3 regions of the Pantoea sp. X-Soil-ISGK-285 genome follow, and region 1 is predicted to be linked to each of the others. Evidence: predicted binding sites of a transcription regulator. Region 1 holds the regulator's gene; each other region holds the start of a gene.
What was found. Region 1 encodes Fur, which represses iron uptake genes when iron is present. Its sites were predicted from a motif close to ATAATAATGAGAACNACTATCAA; they were not measured.
Positions count from the first base shown of each region.

Region 2: a site for Fur is predicted at 3,243-3,265, ahead of AC6I8B_RS08065 (TonB-dependent siderophore receptor). Genes of this name have one in related genera too.
Region 3: a site for Fur is predicted at 1,707-1,729, ahead of exbB (tol-pal system-associated acyl-CoA thioesterase). Genes of this name have one in related genera too.

Region 1 is NZ_AP035938.1:1,166,803-1,171,258, forward strand. It holds gene glnS (glutamine--tRNA ligase) at 1-366, shown strand, start outside; gene AC6I8B_RS05450 (hypothetical protein) at 602-997, shown strand; gene fur (ferric iron uptake transcriptional regulator) at 1,069-1,512, opposite strand; gene fldA (flavodoxin FldA) at 1,861-2,391, opposite strand; gene ybfE (LexA regulated protein) at 2,524-2,799, opposite strand; gene ybfF (esterase) at 2,968-3,732, opposite strand; gene seqA (replication initiation negative regulator SeqA) at 3,983-4,456, shown strand, end outside.
Region 2 is NZ_AP035938.1:1,681,668-1,686,123, forward strand. It holds gene AC6I8B_RS08055 (flagellar brake protein) at 1-572, opposite strand, end outside; gene AC6I8B_RS08060 (GlsB/YeaQ/YmgE family stress response membrane protein) at 782-1,030, shown strand; gene AC6I8B_RS08065 (TonB-dependent siderophore receptor) at 1,098-3,197, opposite strand; gene treA (alpha,alpha-trehalase TreA) at 3,389-4,456, opposite strand, start outside.
Region 3 is NZ_AP035938.1:3,464,355-3,468,810, forward strand. It holds gene AC6I8B_RS16310 (MFS transporter) at 1-235, opposite strand, end outside; gene exbD (TonB system transport protein ExbD) at 471-893, opposite strand; gene exbB (tol-pal system-associated acyl-CoA thioesterase) at 900-1,622, opposite strand; gene AC6I8B_RS16325 (TRAP transporter substrate-binding protein) at 1,975-2,946, shown strand; gene AC6I8B_RS16330 (TRAP transporter small permease) at 2,995-3,501, shown strand; gene AC6I8B_RS16335 (TRAP transporter large permease) at 3,516-4,456, shown strand, end outside.

The sequences.
Region 1 (4,456 bases):
ATCTACTGCACCAGCGATGTTGATACGCTGAGCAAAGATCCAGCCGATGGCCGCAAAGTCAAAGGCGTGATTCACTGGGTTTCTGCGGATCACGCGCAGCCAGCTGAGTTCCGTCTGTATGATCGTCTGTTCAGTGTGCCAAACCCGGCTGCTGCAGAGGATTTCCTGGCGGTCATTAATCCTGAGTCACTGACCATCAAAAACGGCTTTGTTGAACCCAGCCTGCGCGATGTGGAACCGACAACACCGTTTCAGTTTGAACGTGAAGGTTATTTCTGCGCCGACAGCGTTTACTCGAAACCGACGCAACTGGTGTTTAACCGCACCGTCGGTCTTCGTGATACCTGGACCAAAACGGGCGAATAAATTTTTTGGGGCTGACCTCATAAAATGACAAAAGGGCGATTTATCGCCCTTTTTTATTGCCCCGATTTTTACCATCGCCGACGTTTATTCTGCACTAACCACAACCGGTTCAATACCGACTTGTGGGAGTAATCTGAGTTTAAAAAAATTAATCAATTTCAGGATGTGAATTGTCAGCTTTCAGGTAGGCTATCCGCTCTCAGAGGTTGCAAAGCGGGTTACAGAAGGAAAAAAAATGACAGTTCTCGCCCAGGAAGCCAAACACTGTGTCGTCGTTTTACATCAGCTCATTGAACGTATTTTTAATCAGCCAGCCGGATCTGACGACAGTTTCCAGCTGCTGATGTCCTATTTTCATCCTGAGTTTCGCATGGTGACCCCAAAGGGCAAAGAGTACAATCTGAACGAGGTCGAGGATCTTTTCCAGCAGTTACAAGGGCAGCGGGAAGGGATGCGCATTGCCACCTGTGAACATGTCATTCTCTCTCATCATGAAAAAGAGATCGTCGTACAGTACCGCGAAATGCAGATGATGAACGGCAATAACCAGAGCCGCATTTCGCTGGCCATTCTGGATTGCAGCAGCTCCATTCCACGCTGGCGCTATCTGCAGGAGACGCTGGTCGCCTGAGATGAGGGCAGAAAACAGACGAAAAAAAACCGGTGAATTCACCGGTTTTTTTATTTCAGGCCGCGCCAGCGTTACTGGTCGTGCAGCGTTTCGTCTTCACGGCAATCGCCCAGCGTACAGTGTCCATAGAGATAGAGGCTGTGGTTGGTCAGCTTGATGCCATGGCGGGTCGCGATTTCACGCTGACGCGTTTCAATCGATTCGTCGCTGAACTCGATAACCTTGCCGCAATCCAGGCAGATCAGGTGATCGTGGTGATGCTGCTGCGTCAGTTCGAAGACAGACTTGCCGCCTTCAAAGTTGTGACGAGTCACAATACCGGCATCATCAAACTGGTTCAGAACACGGTAAACGGTCGCCAGGCCAATCTCTTCGCCAATGTCGATCAGGCGTTTATACAAATCTTCCGCACTGACGTGATGGCACTCAGGTTCCTGAAGCACTTCCAGAATTTTCAGTCTGGGCAGCGTTACTTTCAGGCCAGCCTTCTTTAATGCGGTGTTGTTGTCAGTCATGCGGATTTTGTCCTGTTACTAATATTCACTTTTGTGGCTTATCGCCTTGAATGTCGATCTGTGCTCATTCTCATTTGCGTCTCATTATAGAACTGAAGCGATGAAATGAAAACCAGAGGGCGTGTCTGAATCATCATGGGCTATTGGGGATGCGTCACCGGGCCGGGGAAGATTCTGACAGAGGTCTGTTAGCACATCACTTAGTCTTGCCGCCTGAGAAAATAAGCGGAAGATCGATGCGGGTATTCTACAGATTAAACGGAGAAAGTTAAAAAAATGTGGCTATTATTTCTATAGGCATTTTCATTGCCTCAATGTGAGCTGGCGCTCACATTGAGTCGGGCAGGATCAGGCTTCGATGATCTCTTTCAGCTGCAGTTCATCAAAAATCTGCTTAACCCATTGGTCAACACGCTGGCTGGTCAGCTCAGGCTGGCGATCTTCGTCAATGGCCAGGCCCAGGAAGTGGGTATCATCGGCCAGGCCTTTCGAAGCTTCGAAGTGGTAGCCTTCAGTTGGCCAGTGTCCGACAATGACGGCACCGTGCGGTTCGATAATGTCGCGAATCGTGCCCATGGCATCACAGAAATACTCTGCGTAATCTTCCTGGTCGCCACAGCCAAACAGCGCAACCAGCTTGCCGTTAAAATCGATCTCTTCCAGCGTCGGGAAAAAGTCATCCCAGTCGCACTGCGCTTCGCCGTAGTACCAGGTCGGAATACCCAGCAGCAGGATATCAAACGCTTCCAGATCTTCTTTTGTGCTTTTTGCGATGTCATGGACTTCTGCAACATCTGTACCCAGCTGTTTCTGGATCATTTTTGCAATGTTTTCGGTATTGCCGGTATCGCTGCCGAAGAAGATGCCTACGAGTGCCATGAGTAAAATAACCTCTTAAATCCTGATGATGAGATGTGTGCCGCAGCACATTTCAGCGAATAATAGCAGACGAGAGAAAACCGGTGAACGGTTAAAGCCCCGACATTTGCCTCTGCGTGCGATTTGCCCGCATTAATCCAGTTTGAGCTGTGCCAGTAGCATCTGTTCAATCAGTTCGCTACGGCTGAGATTGCGCTGTTCTGCCAGCGTATTGAGTGCATCGACGGCGTCACTGTTCATTTTCAGTTCGACACGACGAAGCCCGCGTCCTTTGTCACGTTTCAGTTGATTGCGCTTGTTAATGCGCAGCTGTTCATCACGCGAAAGCGGACTGGTTTTGGGTCGACCAGGGCGGCGCTCATCAGCAAAGAGATCAAGCGTCGTGCGGTCAGTCTGTTCTTTTGCCATGGCTTAGTAAAACTGAATGGGGGCGGGCGCCAGACACTCACCGCGCAGATTATAAATTATTGGCCATTGCCGCAGCAAAACTGACCCGCGGCAAAATTTTAGCGCGCCATCATACTTCACGCTTACGCCGGACGCCAATCCTAAACTTTTACCGCCATCTATTTGCTTTTAAAGCGCAAAAAAGCGACGGACACTGCGCAAAACGGCATCGGGTTTCTCTGCATGAACCCAGTGTCCTGCGCCACCGATCACATGCGCCTGAGCGGCCGGGAACTGCTGCAGCAACGCATCGCGATAGCTGTTATCCAGGTAGCTGGAGTCGCCGCCGCGAATAAACAGCGCCGGGTGATTCCAGGCGGGAACCGGCTGCCAGCCAGATATCGTGGTGTAGTTATCCCACAGCACCGGGACGTTGAAGCGCCACTCCCCCTCCTGGAAGGATTTCAGCAGGAACTGGATCACCCCTTCTTCCTCGATCAGCGTTCGCATGACCTTCGCCGCCTCGCTGCGGGATGAGACGCCCGCATCGGTGACGGCACGAATGCCGGCAAATATCTGGTCATGACGGCGCGTCTGGTAATCCACCGGGGCGATATCGATCATCACCAGGCGCTCAATGCGTTCCGGCACCAGCGCGCTCATGGTCATGGCGATTTTACCGCCCATCGAGTGTCCGATCACCGCGACGCGATCAATGCCATGTGCATCCAGTGTTTCGACCATATCCTGCGCCATTACAGCGTAGTTCATCTCGTCAGATCGTGGTGAAAGTCCGTGGTTGCGGACATCTACCTGCAGCAACGGACCGGCATCTTTCAGCCCGCGCGCCAGCACGCCAAGGTTATCGAGACTGCCAAACAGACCGTGGATAAGCAGGATGGGCAGAGAATCAGCAGGGGATTGTTCAGTTTGCAGACGGGCGTTCAAAATCATAGCAAAGTTCTTAAGTTTGAGACCTGAGCTTAGGTTATCATGGTTTCACCTTTTCAGGCGCGCCGGTTCCGGCGGCATTAGGACATATTCTGACTTTTGCCCGTAAACCGTTTGATTGCTAACAACCCGCCTGACTTTAACTTTATAATCCTGATGTTAGAACCCACACACCCTTTGAATTGCCTGACTATACTCAGAGCTTTTCAGGAAACAGGTGGTTCTGTCATGAGAAAGAACCGTACGGAATAAGATGAAAACGATCGAAGTTGACGAAGAGCTCTACCGTTATATTGCCAGCCACACGCAACACATTGGTGAAAGCGCATCCGACATTCTGCGTCGTATGCTGAAGTTCACGGCCGGTCAGACTGCACCCGCTTCGCCTGCACAGCCAGCCTCAAAAGATGCAGCGAAAGAGTCCCAGCCTGCGTCTGTGGGTTCGCGCCCGCAGGATCGTGTCCGCGCGGTGCGCGAGCTGCTGCTTTCCGATGAATATGCGGAGCAGAAGCGGGCGGTGAATCGCTTTATGCTTATCTTGTCAACGCTCTATCGTCTTGATACCGCAGCCTTTGCTGAAGCTACTGCATCTCTGCAGGGCCGCACCCGCGTCTATTTTGCAGGTGATGAGCATACGCTGTTGCAGAATGGCACCCATACTAAGCCGAAGCATGTGCCCGGCACGCCGTACTGGGTGATCACCAACACCAATACTGGTCGTAAATGC
Region 2 (4,456 bases), 510 kb from region 1:
CTCAGCAGCTTTACCGGCACGTCAAAATGGCCATACTCGCCCAGCTCGACCCGGAACGAATTGAAACTGTCACCGTCCTGCAACCCGTCCGGCAGCGCTTCATCGACCAGCACGCCGATACCGCCCAGCGACAGATCCTGCAGACGCAGGCGCGTTTTCCTGCCATCGGGCCACACGGTATGACACCAGAACTGCGGCTCCAGCGGGGCGCAGACACGGAAAAACTCACGTCGCTGGATCTGCCACAGCAGGCCTGGCAGCGGCGCGCTGAAAGCGGGTAACCCTTCAAACTCCACGATTTCCAGCGCGGCGAGGCTGAATTCCACCTTAGCGCCGTAGGTTTCCGCAGTGATACTGAGATCGTCGCTGGTCAGGGCATAATCGTTATCCAGATTATTACTGCCGAGGTCAAACAGCAGGTGATCTTCATCGGCAGCCAGCATCCGGCTGATAAACTGCCCACGCGGAAAGCGCACCAGTAATGGCGTCTGCAATCGCAGCAGATCTTTCATAACGCCAAGAACCGCCAGCGTGCCACGTTTTAGATATTGTTCCTGGTCGGCTTCTTTCACGTCCTGCTCCACAAGGGGGTTACTTTATTGATGCGGTTTTTTTGCCTCGTCTCGGTTATCGGCGCGGCTAAAAAAAGCTTTAGCATGCTATTCATCAATAATAACTGTGAGCAGGCAGGCATTTTTTGAAAAGCTGGTTATACTTATCGCGGTAAACCGCTTGATTAATCAGGCGTTCACGATTTAATCAAAAAAGGAAGGAGCAACAGATGGGTATTATTTCCTGGGTCGTCTTTGGCTTAATCGCAGGTATTCTGGCGAAGTGGATTATGCCGGGTAAAGACGGTGGCGGTTTCATTCTGACTATCGTTCTGGGTATTATCGGTGCAGTAGTGGGTGGCTGGATCAGTACGCTGTTTGGCTTCGGCCGCGTCGATGGGTTTAACTTCGGAAGTTTTGTGGTCGCTGTTATCGGTGCCATCGTGGTGCTGTTTATCTACCGCAAAGTACGCAGTTGACCGTAAAGGTTTAAAAGAAAAAGGGGACGAAGCGATTCGTCCCCTTTTTTTATCTCTTATTTTGCTATCAGAAGTCGTAACCGACTGTCGCCATCACGCTGCGTTCTGCGCCCCAGTAGCAGAAGCCCGTACCGTAACAGCCCGCTACATAGGTGCGGTCGGTCAGATTATTGGCGTTGACCTGCACCCAGGCACCTTTCAGGCTGCTGTTCCAGACGCCGAGATCGGCCCGCACTGACGCATCAAACAGCGTCACCGACGGCACACGGGTGGTGTTTTCATTGTCCGCCCACTGTTTGCCGATGTAACGCACGCCCGCACCCGCACTCAGACCGTAATCAAACTGATAGTGACCCCAGAGTGCAGCCATGCTGTTGGGTGTGACATATGGCGTATGTCCGTCGTTGCCATCCACCGACTCTTTAAAGCGCAGATGATTCAGCGTATAGCTCGCCACGGTGCTCAGACGCGGGGTTAACTGATTACGCGCTTCCAGCTCAATGCCCTGTGAATGCACTTTGCCCGAAGGGGTAAAGAACGGCGTCGGTGCTTCCCGGTTCGCCACATCTTTCTGCGTCAGGTCATAGACCGCAACGCTATAGAGATCGCGGGTGCCGACCGGCTGATATTTCACCCCGGCTTCATACTGCTCCGCGGTGGTGGGCTTCAGCAGGTTATTGTTGGAATCGGTGAGCGCGGTCGGGGTAATTGCCTGGCTCCAGCTCACATAAGGCGAGATGCCGTTGTCGAAGGCATAGAGCAGCGCAGCGCGGCCGCTGATGTGATCATCCTGACGACGCTCATTGCCGCTGTTATTGGCGACGATGCGGTCATAACGACCGGAGAGATCCAGATGCCAGCGATCCAGCTTCATCTCATCCTGCAGATAGAGGCCGGTCTGATAGTAGCGACGGGTTTTATCTGCCCAGGTGTAATCCGGCATGTCGCCTACCTGCTCGCCGGTCAGGGCATTGAGCTGACTGGCTGAACCGCCCGCCGCGTTGATCTCATTTTTGTAACGATGATACTCGGCACCCAGGGTGACGCGGTGCTCCAGTTCACCGGTGTCGAACTCCGCCTGTAAGCGGTTATCGGTGGACCAGGCAGAGAGCGACGAGCGCTCACCGGAGTAAGAACGGTTCAGCAGGTCGGGATTATTTTCATCCCAGCCAACCTGATAGACCTGATCGAGATCGACATTCGAGTGGCTGTAGCTGCCGGTCGAGTAAAATGACCAGACGTCGTTGAAGCGATGGGCGAAATCGAAGCTGTAGATCTGCTCGCGACGCTTGAACTGATCGAGATCGCTGTTGCCCTCATAAAAGCCGTTGCTCAGCTTGTAGCCGTTGTGTTCGGTGAGGCTGCCGTCACCCGGTACCGAACCGTGATAACCGCCCGACGGATCCTTCTGCAGATAGGCTTTCAGGATCAGATGCGTATCTTCATCCGGCTGCCACATCAGCTGCGGCATCAGCGCATATTTCTCTTCGCGGGTGTGATCGTACTGGGTATCGCTGTTGCGGGTCACGCCGGTCAGGCGAAACGCCCACTGATCGTTGATGGCATTGGTATAGTCAAACATCGTGCCGGTGGTGGCGTTGCTGCCCGCCTGCAACTGGATGTGACCCTCTTCGCTGAACTGAGGACGCTTGGTGACCATGTTCACCAGTCCGCCCGGCACCGTCTGACCATAGAGCGCAGAAGAGGGGCCTTTGATCACGTCGATGCGCTCAAGGAAGGCGTTATCGACCTGCAATACATTGTAACTGCCACCGTCGCTCATCAGTCGCATGCCGTCGAGGAAGGTATTATCGGTATCGCCGCCATGGAAGCCGCGTAGCGAAATAGTGTCGTAACGCGTCGCGGCACCCCCAAAGTTGGTGAAGACGCCGGAACTATAGCCCAGCGCCTGATTCAGGGTCAGTGCGCCCTGATCCTGCATCTGCTGGCGGGTAACCACGGAAATCGATTGCGGCGTGGTGATCAGCGGACGATCGCTTTTGGTTGCGCCCTGGCTGGTCGTCGCCAGATAGCCCTGGGTCGGCGAGGTCGAATCTTCCTGCGGTTGCGCAGTCACCACCATATCGGCAGCAAAACTCAGAGCAGGCGCGGTCAGCGCCAGGGTGCAGAGGCGAACATAACCTTTCAGCGACAATGACAGTTTCATCAAAATTCCTTTCTTGGCAAAGGTTCAGGCAGGTGAATAAAAGCTTTGATAGGCAATCTCATTATCATAATGAGAATTATTACCTTTTGTAAATTGGCTGCAATTTTGCCTGTTGATGAAAGAAGGTCAAGTAAAATTCGCGGAAATGAAGTGGGGATACCCCCGGCAAGGCCAGAGGTATCCAGAGTGGATTAAGGTTGTGAGGCAGACGCCTGCGGAATATCGTGGGCGCTGTTACAGGTTTTATCTTTCGGGCAGTACTTATCCAGCAGTTTCAGCGTGACGCCGTTGGTCCAGCCGAAGCCATCCTGCAGAGGATACTCACCGCCACCGCCGCCGCCGAGATTTTTGCCATCAACGACATATTTCTCCACCAGCTTATGCTCACGGTCATAGGTGTTCTGGACGTTTTGCAGGAAGCGTAATCCCACCTCTTTCGCCAGTTTCGGCTGGTTGTAGTGCTCCAGACCTTCCACGGCAACCCATTGCAGCGGTGCCCAGCCATTGGGTGCATCCCATTGCTGACCGTTGTTCACGGTGGTGGTCACCAGACCGCCAGGTTTCAGCAGCTGTTTTTCCACTGCGCTGGCGGTGCTTTCAGCCTGCTTATCGCTGGCGACCTGCAGATAGAGCGGGAACAGCGCGGCAGCAGTCAGCTGAGGATGGACCTGCTTTTTCTGCCAGTCATAATCGGCGTACCAGTTCTGCTTGCTGTCCCACAGATAGCGGTTGATCGCCGCCTGGCGTTTCTCCGCGCGATCGGCAAACTGCTTCGCCAGATCGCTCTGCTTGTTCATCTGATAGCCTTTTGACAGGGTCTGCTCCAGATGGAACAGCAGGCTGTTGAGGTCAACCGGGGCCAGCTGCGTGGTACGAATTGTCGACAGGTTATGCGCATCGGTAAACCAGCGCGAACTGAAATCCCAGCCCGACGCCGCACCGGAACGCAGCTCCCGGTAGAGTTCGGCTTTATTCCTCTGCGGCGCTTTCTGGGCGGTGGCAATGTCATCCATCCAGGATTCTGTACGTGGCACGTCGCGCGCATCCCAGTAGCGGTTGAGCAGGCTGCCGTCCGCCAGCTTAATCACACGCTTGCTGGCTGCGCCCGCCACGACTTTATCGCTGTCTGCCATCCAGTAGTCATACTCTTTCTGCAGCTGCGGCAGATAACGGGTATAGGCTTTGCCGTTATCGTGCGTCGCCAGCAGATCGACCATCAGGCTGAAGAACGGCGGCTGTGACCGGCTCAGATAGTAGCT
Region 3 (4,456 bases), 1.8 Mb from region 1:
CACCGAGGATGATCGCCCCCAGCGGGCGCATCAGGAAGCCGGCACCAAAGGTCATCAGGGTCAGCATCAGGGAGGCAAACGGGTCATCGCCGGGAAAGAAGGTTTTTGAAATGGCAGTAGCGTAGTAGCCAAACACCATAAAATCGTACATCTCCAGGAAGTTACCACTGGTGACGGTGAAGATGGTTCGGGCGGCACTTTTCGGCGGCTTTTGTAAAGACGGGGTGTGACTCATAACGGCTTCCTGTTGTTTTTTAGCCGTTTTAGCCTGCCTGATGCGGGATTAATGTGACCTGGCTCACCATTGCACTTTACAAACCCATGTACATAAGTAACAACTAATTAACAAGTCAGTTCGAGGAGCATAAGTGATTACCCTGGCCCTGATTTGCCTGATTTTATAGGGCTGGAGAGCAGCCATAAAAAAAGGCGACCTGAACAGTCGCCTTTTTTTTGAACCGGATAACCCGCTATTTCTTCACGGTTTCCATGCCCATCAGACCAATTTTCAGATAGCCCGCCGTGCGCAGCTTATCCATCACGCTCATCAGCGTTTCATAATCGACTGACTTGTCCGCCTGGAAGAAAATGGTGGTCTCTTTATTGCCCTGGGTCTGGTTAGTCAGCACGTTAACCAGCGACTCCGGCGTGACCTGATCGTTACCGACGTAAAGCTGCTTATCCGCTTTAATCGACAGGTAAACCGGCTTTTCCGGACGCGGCTGCGGCGCGCTGGTTGAGGCGGGCAGATTGACGCGTACGTCGACCGTGGCCAGCGGCGCGGCCACCATAAAGATGATCAGCAGAACCAGCATGACGTCGATAAACGGCGTCACGTTGATCTCATGCATTTCACCATCCGTTTCCAGATCGTCGTTTAATCGCATTGCCATAAGAACTTACCCTAAGCGCAGTTTCTGAGCCGTCGCAGGACGCGGAACATCAGTTGCGACGGTGCCCAGATCGATATCACGGCTCTGCAGCAGCATCACCTGAGCGGCGACATCACCCAGTGAGGCTTTGTAGTTGGCGATCATGCGGGCAAAGACGTTGTAGATCACCACCGCCGGAATCGCAGCGATCAGGCCAATCGCGGTTGCCAGCAGCGCTTCGGCGATACCCGGTGCAACAACCGCCAGGTTCGTCGTCTGGGTTTTAGCGATGCCGATAAAGCTGTTCATGATGCCCCATACGGTGCCGAACAGGCCGATAAACGGCGCAACCGAACCGATGGTCGCCAGGAAGCCATTGCCCCGGCCTGCATGGCGGCTGAACGCAGCGACGCGGCGCTCAAGGCGGAAACTGGTGCGATCTTTAATCCCGTTGGTATCTTCCACGCCAGCCGACAGTTCAAGCTCATTCTGCGCATCATTCAGCAGCACCACACTGTGGCTGTGACCGGTAAACGACTGGGCAATGCGGGCGGCGTCATTCAGATTGCGGGCTTCGCCCAGCGCCAGATGCTCGCGCTTCAGGCGGCGCTTAGCGGCGCTGAGTTCGGCGTATTTGCCGAAGAAGATCGCCCAGGTCACCACTGAGGCCAATAACAGGCCAATCATGACCACCTTTACCACGATATCGGCATGTTGATACATGCCCCAAACGGAGAGGTCCGTTTGCATCAAATCACTGGCTACCACGCTGCTTCTCCAACTTCTGATTCAGGGATGCGAGACAAGCGCGAATAATAGCAAAACGACGGCGAATTGATAGTAGTTCTCATTAGTATTTACAAAGCTGATCGCCGCCATTTACCCGCAATTGACCAGGTTTAAACACTTTTGACAAGGATGTTTCGAAAATGTGAAGTTGCATGAAAATTTATTAAAACAACGTTTCAAAATGTGATGGCATTCATTCAATCAGCATTGCCGCATTTTACTGGCGCGCGTTTTCACTATGCTGGCTCCACACGGTTCTCTCCGGTTAGCCCCCGACGCCGGACGCCGTCCTACCTCAGCGGGAGACAAAATAATGAGAATGACGAAAACATGCCTGGCCAGTGCCCTGGCGGCGATGATGATGAGCGCCACCGCCACGGCACAGGTGATCAAAGTGGCTGAAGTCCAGCCTGCCGGTTATCCGACCGTCGTCGCCCTGCAGCACATGGGCGACAAACTCAAACAGGCCACCGATGGACGGCTGGAGATGAAGCTCTTCGCCGGTGGCGTGCTGGGGGACGAAGATCAGACGCTGCAACAGGTGCAGCTGGGCGCAATCGACATGATCCGTGTGTCGCTGGCGCCAGTCACCTCGATCGCCCCGGAAACCAGCGTGCTGACCCTGCCCTACATTTTCCGCGACATTGACCACATGCACAAAGTGCTGGATGGCGAGATAGGCCGCGAGATTGCCGACAAATTCGATAAAGATCCCAACGCCCGCATGGTGTTCCTGGGCTGGACCGATGCCGGTGAGCGCAACATGATCACCAAGAAGCCGCTGGCAAAACCGGAAGATCTGAAAGGCATGAAGATCCGGGTGCAGAACAGCGCCATCTCGCTGGCGACGCTGAAAGCGATGGGCGCGAATCCGGTGGCGATGGGCGTCAGTGAAGTGTTCAGTGCGATGCAGACCGGCGTGGTCGATGGCACCGAGAACAATCCACCGACCTTTGTCGCCCATAACTATATGCCGGTGGCGAAGTACTACACCCTCAGCGGCCACTTTATCCAGCCAGAGATGATCCTGTTTTCAAAACGCGCCTGGGATCGCCTGAAACCTGAGGATCAGGCGCTGCTGAAGAAGCTCGGCAAAGAGGCGCAGGATGAGGAGCGCCAGCTCTGGGCGACCTATACCGAAGAGTCGATCGCCAAAATGAAGGCGGGTGGCGTCACCTTCCAGCAGACCGACCGCGACTACTTCGTCAAAGCGACCCAGCCGGTGCGCGATCAGTTTGGCGGAAAATATCAGGATCTGATGACCCGGATCGCTGAGGTGAAATAACCCTTCTGCGCCACACTGCCGTGTGGCGTGCTTAATCAGGTATCAATTATGGCTGCTTATACACGTCTGATGGATGGGCTCTATCTGCTCTGCATGCTGGTGGCCGCCGTGGCACTGATGATTATGGTGACGGTGATCCCGATCGGGATCTTCGCCCGCTACGTGATGAACGGTGCGCTCTCCTGGCCGGAACCGGTGGCCATTATCTGCATGATCATTTTTACGTTTATTGGCGCACCGGTCGGACTGCGGGCCGGAACGCATATCTGCGTTTCCATGGTCACCGATCGCCTGTCACCCGCCCGACAGCGCCTGATGCTGCGCGTCAGCGATCTGCTGATGATTATCACCTGTCTGGTGATCTTTCAGGCCAGTTACAGCCTGTGCGAAGCGATGTGGGTGCAGACGCTCGCTTCATTACCGGCAGTGACTTACGGCGAGATGTATCTGCCGATTCCGATTGGCGCGATCTTCACCCTGCTGTTTGTTGTTGAGCGATTGCTGACAGGCGATCAGAGCCAGCGGCCGATTGTCACGCTGGGCGGCACCCACTAACGCGGAGCAGAAAAATGGATGCATTGATCTTGATAGGCAGTTTGCTGGTGTTGCTGATGGTGGGTTTTCCGGTCGCCTTTGCGGTGGGGCTGAGCGCCTTTATTGGCGCCTGGTGGATCGATCTGCCGCTGGAAGCGGTGGTGATTCAGGTGACCAACGGCATTAACAAATTTTCGCTGCTGACTATCCCGTTCTTTATTCTCGCGGGTGCGATTATGGCGGAGGGTGGGATTGCCCGGCGGCTGGTCAACTTCGCCTATATCTTTGTCGGCTTTATCCGCGGTGGCCTGTCGCTGGTGAACATTGTCGCTTCCACCTTCTTTGGCGCGATTTCCGGCTCATCGGTGGCGGATACCGCCTCGATAGGCTCGGTGATGATTCCGCAGATGGAGGAGAAAGGCTATCCGCGTGATTTCGCCGCCGCCGTCACCGCCAGCGGCTCAGTGCAGGCGGTGCTGACGCCACCCAGCCACAACTCGGTGATTTACTCGCTGGCGACCGGCGGCATGGTGACCATCTCCTCGCTGTTTGTTGCCGGTATCTTTCCTGGCCTGCTGCTGGGTGGCTGCCTGATGATAATGTGCCTGGGTTTTGCCCATAAACGCGGCTATCCCAAAGGAGAACGTATTCCGTTTCGTCAGGCGCTGAAAATCTTCTTCGACGCGTTCTGGGGCCTGTTTACCGTGGTGATCATTATGGGTGGCATTCTCTCCGGCATCTTTACCGCCTCGGAGTCCGCCGCGATCGCCTGTATCTGGGCCTTTTTCGTCACCATGTTTATCTACCGTGACTTTAAATGGAACCAGCTGCATATCCTGCTGTTCCGCACCATTAAAACCGTCACCATCGTGATGGTGCTGATCGCCTTCGCGGCCGGATTCGGCGCGGTGATGACCTTTATGCAACTGCCGACGATTATCACCGAGGCGTTCACCAGCCTCTCTGATAACAAATA